DNA from 2 places in the Clavibacter sp. genome. Region 1 is predicted to be linked to the other one. Evidence: predicted binding sites of a transcription regulator. Region 1 holds the regulator's gene; the other holds the start of a gene.
What was found. Region 1 encodes HspR, which represses chaperone genes until heat shock. Its sites were predicted from a motif close to AAGTTGAGTCNNNNNGACTCAACTT; they were not measured.

Region 1 (3,397 bases):
ACGGCGGCCCACGACTGGTCGGTCGCGATCACGCGGATGCCCGGCCGGGCGAGCGCGACGGCCGACGCGATGACGCCCGTGCCGCAGCCGAGGTCGACGGCGACGCGGGCGTCCTCGGGCAGGTCGGGCAGGAAGGAGAGGAGGAAGCGCGTGCCGATGTCGATGCGGGCGCCGGCGAACGCGGCGCCGTGCGCGCGCACCTCGAGGCCGAGGTCGGGGTGCGACTCGCTGCGGGGGTAGGCGGCGTCGGCGTCGGCGGCGGCGGCGGGGCGCACGGGTTCGCGCGCCACGAGGATCCGCGACTTCTGCCGGGCGAGGGTCGCGTGCACGTCGCCGAAGCGGCGGCGCAGCACGTCCGTCATCGCGGGCGTCATGTGCTTCACGCGCCCGCCGGCGAGCACGGTCACGTCGTCGGCGGCGGCGCCCGCGACCACCCCGGCCCACTCGTCGAGCGCGTCGAGGCTGCAGGGCAGGCGCGCGATCACGACGCGGGCGTGCGCGGCGAGCGCGGCGTCGAGCCCGTGGTGGGCGATCTCGGCGGTCTCGCCGATCAGCTCCGCGTTGAGGCGGAGCGCGGTCTCGGAGGCGAGGGCGTCCTGGTGCACGCGGATGCGCACGGGATCCGCCGCCCCGGCCCGACGCAGCGCTGCCGCGGCGCCGAGGGCGAGGGCGCCGTAGTGGTCGCCGATCACGACGACGTCCTCGGGCCGCAGGGGGCGGCCGTCGGCGGACGCGGCGGCGAGCAGCGCGACCAGCTCGTCGAGGAGCAGGCGGTCGGCCGCGTCCACCGCGAAGAGGTTCTCGGCCTCGACGTCAGGCCGGCGTCGCAGTGCGCCCAGGTCGAGCAGGTCGTCGGCGGCGGATACGCGTGCGGCGTCGGGAGCGGCGGCGTCGGGAGCGGCGGCGGGAGCGTCGCTCACCGCGCGTCGCGCTCGGAACGGTCGTCGTCCGGCATGGCGAGCGCCGCACGGTACAGCACCACCTCGGTGGGCTGCGAGGGACGCACGCCCGCGCGCAGCGACACCACGTCGCCGTCGCCGCGGGCCGCGAACACGCGCCGACCGGGCCGCGACAGCAGCTCGTCGGCTAGCGCGGACTCCAGCTGGCGCACGCGTCCGCGGAGCTCGGACACCTGGTTCTCGAGCTCGAGGATCCGCGCGATGCCCTCCAGGCTCACGCCCTCCGCGCCGAGCCGGGCGACCTCCCGCAGCTGCACGATGTCGCGCATCGAGTAGCGGCGGGAGCGCCCGGCGGTCCGGGTGGGCGACACGAGCCCGAGGCGGTCGTACTGCCGGAGCGTCTGCGGGTGCATGCCCGACAGCTCGGCCGCCACGGAGATCACGAAGACGGGGGCGTCCTCGTCCATCGTGTCGCGGGGATCCATCTCAGCTCCTGGCCCGCTCGATGAGCTCCCGGCGCGGGTCCTCGGCGGGTCCCGAGCTGGCGAACGCGTCGAGCGCGACGCGCTGGGCGTCGGTGAGGCGCGACGGCACCGCGACCTCGATGCGCGCGAGCAGGTCGCCCGTGCCCTTCGGGGTCGTGACGCCGCGGCCCTTGACGCGCAGCACCTTGCCGCTCGACGTGCCGGGCGCGACCTTCAGCCGCACCGGGTCGCCGCCGAGCGTGGGCACCTCGATGGTCGCGCCGAGCGTGGCCTCGGGGAACGTCACGGGCACGTTGACCCGGAGGTTCAGCCCGTCGCGCTCGAACACGGGGTGCGGTCGCACGTGCACCGTGAGGATGATGTCGCCCGAGGCGCCCCCGTCGCCCGACGGCTCGCCCTTGCCGGCGAGGCGGATCTTCTGCCCGTCGGAGACCCCGGCCGGCACGCGCACCGTGAGGGGGCGGCCGTCGGAGTCCTGCAGGCGCACGACGTCGCCCTGCACCGCGGTGAGGAAGTCGACCGTGGTGGACGCCGTGACGTCGCGCCCCTTGGTGGGAGCGCCGTAGCCCCGGTAGCCGCCGGTCGACTGGCCGAAGCCGCCGTTGCCGAACATACCGCCGAGGATGTCCTCGAACCCGCCCTGGCTGTACTGCGGCTGGCCGGATCCGAACCCGGCCGTACGCCGCCCGCGGCCGCCGGACTGCTGGCCGAACATGCCGCCGAACACGTCCTCGAAGCCACCGCCCGGCGCGCCGGCACCCGGCGCGCTGAATCGGGCGCCGGATCCCATCGCGCGGATCTGGTCGTACTCCTTGCGCTGCTCCTTGTCGGCGAGCACGGCGTGCGCCTCGCTGATCTCCTTGAAGCGCGCCTCCGCCGACGGATCCGGGTTGCTGTCCGGGTGGTACTGCCGCGCGAGCTTGCGGTAGGCCTTCTTGAGGTCGGCCTCCGAGACGTCCTTGGACACTCCGAGGACCTTGTAGAAGTCCTTGTCGAACCAGTCCTGGCTGGCCATCAGACGCCTCCCTTCTTCTTCGTCTCGTGGTGGGGGCCGCACGACCCGGTCCGGGCGCCCGCGCGTGCGGACGCCCGGACCGGGGTGGGTGCAGCCGGATCTTCGCTGCGGTTGATGGCGCTACTCCGGCTTGTCGACGACGACCTTCGCGGCCCGCAGCAGCGTCTCGCCGATGTAGTAGCCACTCTCGACGACGTCCGCGACGGTGTCCACCTGGACCTCGGGGTTCGGCTTCTGGAAGATCGCCTCGTGCACCTGCGGGTCGAAGGCGTCGCCGACGGCGCCGACCTTGACCAGCCCGATGCGCTCCACGTTCGTCCGCAGCTTGGCGACGATCGCGGTGAGCGGTCCGCCCTCCGCGAGGTCGCCGTGCTTCTCGGCCCGGTCGAGGTCGTCGAGCACCGGGAGGATGCCCTTGACCACGTCGCCGACCGCGCGCTGGCGCTCGATCTCGCGGTTGGCCTCGGTGCGCTTGCGGTAGTTGGCGTACTCGGCGGTGACGCGCTTCAAGTCCGCGAGGTGCTCGCTGTCGCCCTCGGCGGGCTCGGCGCGCGTCTGCTCGATGAGGTCCTGCAGCTCCTCGTCCATGGGGTCGGTCGTCTCGACGTCGGGGCCCTCGGCCTCGACGAACGCGCCGTCGGCTCCCGGGACGGAGGCCTCATCGGCCGCCTGGTCCGCCGTGGCGTCAGGCCCGGCCGGGGACGCGGGAGCCGACTGCTCGGCTCCCTCGTCCTCGGGTGTGGTGCCCTCGCCGTTCGCGGTGTCCTCGGTCATCGGTCGGTCTTCTTGTCCTCGTCGTCCTCGTCCACGACCTCGGCGTCGACGATGTCCTCGTCGTCCTTCTTCGCCTCGGACGCGCCCTCGGGGGCCTCACCCGCGGCCTGCTCCTGCTGGCCCTGCGCGTAGATGGCCTCGCCGAGCTTGGTCTGGCTCGCGGACAGCTTGTCGAAGGCGGTCTTCACGGCCGTCTCGTCGTCGCCGGCGAGGGCGCTCTTCAG
Region 2 (3,397 bases), on a different contig from region 1:
CGGCATCGGCGCGGCCGCGTGGCTGCGCCGCTGGCTCGACGCGTACCTCGTCCCGCTCGCGCACGCGCTCATCGCGCACGACCTGGCGTTCATGCCGCACGGCGAGAACGTGATCCTCGTGCTGCGCGACCATGTCGTCGTCCGCGTGCTGATGAAGGACATCGCCGAGGAGGTCGCCCTCTTCGACACCGAGCGCGAGCTGCCGGACGACGTGCGGCGGATCCGCATGGAGATCCCCGAGGACGAGCGCACCCTCACGGTCTTCACCGACGTGATGGACGGCTTCCTCCGCTTCGCCGCCGCGCTCCTCGAGGACCGGGACGACCTCGGCCCCGATGGCCTGTGGCGCGTGGCCGCGGAGGCGCTCGCCGACCACGAGCGCGCGCACCCGGAGCTCGCGGAGCGCTTCTCGCGCCTCGACCTCTTCGCGCCGTCGTTCGACCGCTCGTGCCTCAACCGCCTGCAGCTGCGCGACAACCGGCGGATGGTCGATCTGCAGGCGCCGGTGATGCAGATCCACGGCTCGCTGCGGAACCCGCTCGCCATCCACGCGGGCCTCCGGCCGCGCATCGACTGACCACCCGGCCCGCGCATGCGAGGAGCCGCCGCCCGCTGCTGCGGACGACGGCTCCTCGTCGTGTGGGCGCCTCGCGGCCCGGTCGGATCAGCTCGCGGCGTGCGCGCCCTGCTCGACGCGCAGCGTCTGACCGTCCTGGCCCTGGCCCTGCTGCTCGTCGGACGTGACCGCGATCTTGCGCGGCTTCGCCCGCTCGCTCACCGGGATGGTGACGCTCAGCACGCCGTTGGCGTAGTGCGCCGAGATGCGCTCGGTGTCGATGCCCTGGCCGAGCGTCAGCTGGCGGAGGAACGTGCCGGCGACGCGCTCGCGCGTGAGCCACCGCACGTTCTGGTCGCCGGCGAGCGTGCGCTCCGCGCGGATGGTCAGCAGCTGGCCGTCCACGTCGATGTCGACCGAGCCCGGGTCGATGCCCGGGAGGTCGGCGGCCAACACGTAGGTGTCGCCCTCGCGGTGCAGGTCGATGGGCATGGGCCGGTTCGCCTGGCGGGTCTCGGCGAGGGCGCCCATGGCGCGGTCCAGCTCGCGGAACGGATCGAAGGTCATGTTCATGCTCGACTCCTCACGATGATCTGCGGTGATGATCTGCGGGTTGAGCCCCCTCGGCTCAACTACGGCGAGATTAGCACTCGACGCAGGGGAGTGCCAAGCCGTTCGCCGAGGGCGAATGCGGCTCTCGCCACCGCTTCAGGAGCGTCGGCGCAGGTCGCGCTCCATGCGGCCGATGAGGGTCCACACCGCGCGCGAGAGGTCCGGGTGCTCCATGGCGATCCCGCGCAGCAGCCGGTACTCGAACCGCGCGACCACGCCGGGCTCGGTCGACGGATCGCGCACGCGGGCCAGCTCCTCGGCCATCCCGTCGGCCTCGAGCACGTCCTGCCGGAGCGTCGCGACCACGTGCTCGTCCACGGTCGGCAGCTGCGGGATCACCTCCCACGGGTCGTCGCCGTTCCGGCAACGGTGCTCGATCACGGCGTCCAGCTCGTCGCGGGCCTCCTGGCGCAGCACCTCGAGGCTGGCGGAGAAGCGGGCGTGCACGGGCGGATCCTCTCGGGCGGCGGGCCGCTCGGAGGCGGGTCCCTTCACGCTACGTCATGCCCCGGAGCACCCCCGACGGGATGGCCGGATGCCGTCGGTAGCCTGGAGGACCGCGACCCAGGAGGATCCATGACCGACACCGCCCGCCCTGTCGCCCTCGTCACGGGAGCCACCCGCGGCATCGGCCGCGCCGTCGCCGAAGACCTCGCCCGCACGCATCGCGTGATCGTGCACGGCCGCGACCGCGATGCCGTCGACGCGCTCGCCGCCTCCCTCACCGACGCCGTCGGCTGGGCGGCCGACCTCGCCGCGGGCGGCCTCACCGACCTCGTGCCGGGGCTCGACCGCCTCGACGTGCTCGTGCACTCGGCCGGCGTGATCGGCGGCGACGCGGTCGACGCGACGCCGGTGGAGGAGTGGCGCCGCGTGTTCGAGGTCAACGTGTTCGCGGTGGCCGAGGTGACACGCGTGCTCCTGCCCGCGCTCCGGGCGGCGAAGGGGCAGGTCGTGCTCGTGAACTCCGGATCCGGCTTCACGGCGAACCCCACCGGCGGCGTCTACGCGGGATCCAAGTTCGCCCTCCGCGCGCTCGGCGACGCCCTCCGCGAGGAGGAGCGCCCGAACGGCGTGCGCGTGTCGAGCGTGCACCCGGGCCGCGTCGCCACCGACATGCAGCGGGAGCTGCGCGCCAAGGAGGGCGGCGCGTACGACGAGACGCGCTACCTCGAGCCCGCATCCGTCGCGCGCGCCGTGCGCCTCGTGGTCGATCAGACCCGCGACGGCACGCTCGAGTCGGTGTCGCTGCGCCCGTTCGGGGGCTGATCCGGCGGACGACCGGACGCATCGGCCCCGTCGTCCGCGCGTGCGCCGAGCGCGATTCCTTACGTCTTGGAGATCGTCGTTGCGAGAGACGGTCTTCTGACGATACGTTCTCACCATGACCTCCCGCAGCGACGCCGACACCCGCGCCGACGCCCACGTGGACGCGTCCGGCGTCGACGCCCACGTGGACGCGTCCGGCGTCGACGCCCACGTGGACGCGTCCGGCGTCGACGCCTCCGGCATCGACTGGGGCTCCGGCGGCATCGAGACGCAGTTCGGCTGGTCCATCCAGGCCGTGTACCAGGGGTTCGTACGCACCGCGCAGGCCGCCGTGGCGCACGTCCCGGGCGGGCCGCGCGGCTACCAGGTGCTCGTCGCGATCACCACGGAGGAGCCGTCGTCGCAGCTCGCGCTCGCGCAGCGGCTCGGCATCGACAAGACGCAGATGACCTACGTGATCGACGCGCTCGCCGAGGGCGGGCACGTCGAGCGGCAGCTGCATCCGCGCGACCGCCGGATCCGCCAGGTCGTGCCGACCGACGCCGGGCGCTCCCTGCTCGCGACGGCGCGCGTCGCCCTCGGCGAGGTGGAGGACGGCCTGATGCGGGACCTCGACCCCGACGAGCGCGTCGCCCTCCGTCGCCTCCTCGCCCGCGTCGCGGTCGGCATCGGCGAGGCCGCCGGCCCCGCCGCGGAGCAGTCGGCCATCGTGGGCCTCGAGCAGCCCGTCGCCGCCCCCCATCGTTCGCGCCGACCGGCGCGCCGCACTCCCCGAGACGGAGAACCATCGTGACCACCTCTTCCCCCGCACCCGCATCCGGCCCCGTCGTCGTCGCCGGCGCGACCGGCGACATCGGCCGCCGCATCGTCCGCGAGCTCCTCGCGCAGGATGCCCGCGTCCGCGTCCTCACCCGCCCCGGCAGCACCGGCGCCGCCGAGACGTGGGGCGACGACCCGCGC

Region 2: the regulator HspR is predicted to act here: its motif matches at 1,167-1,191, upstream of HDR73_RS03685 (Hsp20/alpha crystallin family protein).

Annotation. Positions count from the first base shown of each region.
Region 1 is NZ_JAAVCB010000105.1:7,203-10,599, reverse strand. It holds gene HDR73_RS11525 (class I SAM-dependent methyltransferase) at 1-920, opposite strand, end outside; gene HDR73_RS11520 (heat shock protein transcriptional repressor HspR) at 917-1,384, opposite strand; gene HDR73_RS11515 (DnaJ C-terminal domain-containing protein) at 1,386-2,399, opposite strand; gene HDR73_RS11510 (nucleotide exchange factor GrpE) at 2,520-3,173, opposite strand; gene dnaK (molecular chaperone DnaK) at 3,170-3,397, opposite strand, start outside.
Region 2 is NZ_JAAVCB010000029.1:46,619-50,015, forward strand. It holds gene HDR73_RS03680 (GNAT family N-acetyltransferase) at 1-577, shown strand, start outside; gene HDR73_RS03685 (Hsp20/alpha crystallin family protein) at 665-1,129, opposite strand; gene HDR73_RS03690 (hypothetical protein) at 1,265-1,663, opposite strand; gene HDR73_RS03695 (SDR family oxidoreductase) at 1,745-2,437, shown strand; gene HDR73_RS03700 (MarR family winged helix-turn-helix transcriptional regulator) at 2,553-3,230, shown strand; gene HDR73_RS03705 (NmrA family NAD(P)-binding protein) at 3,227-3,397, shown strand, end outside.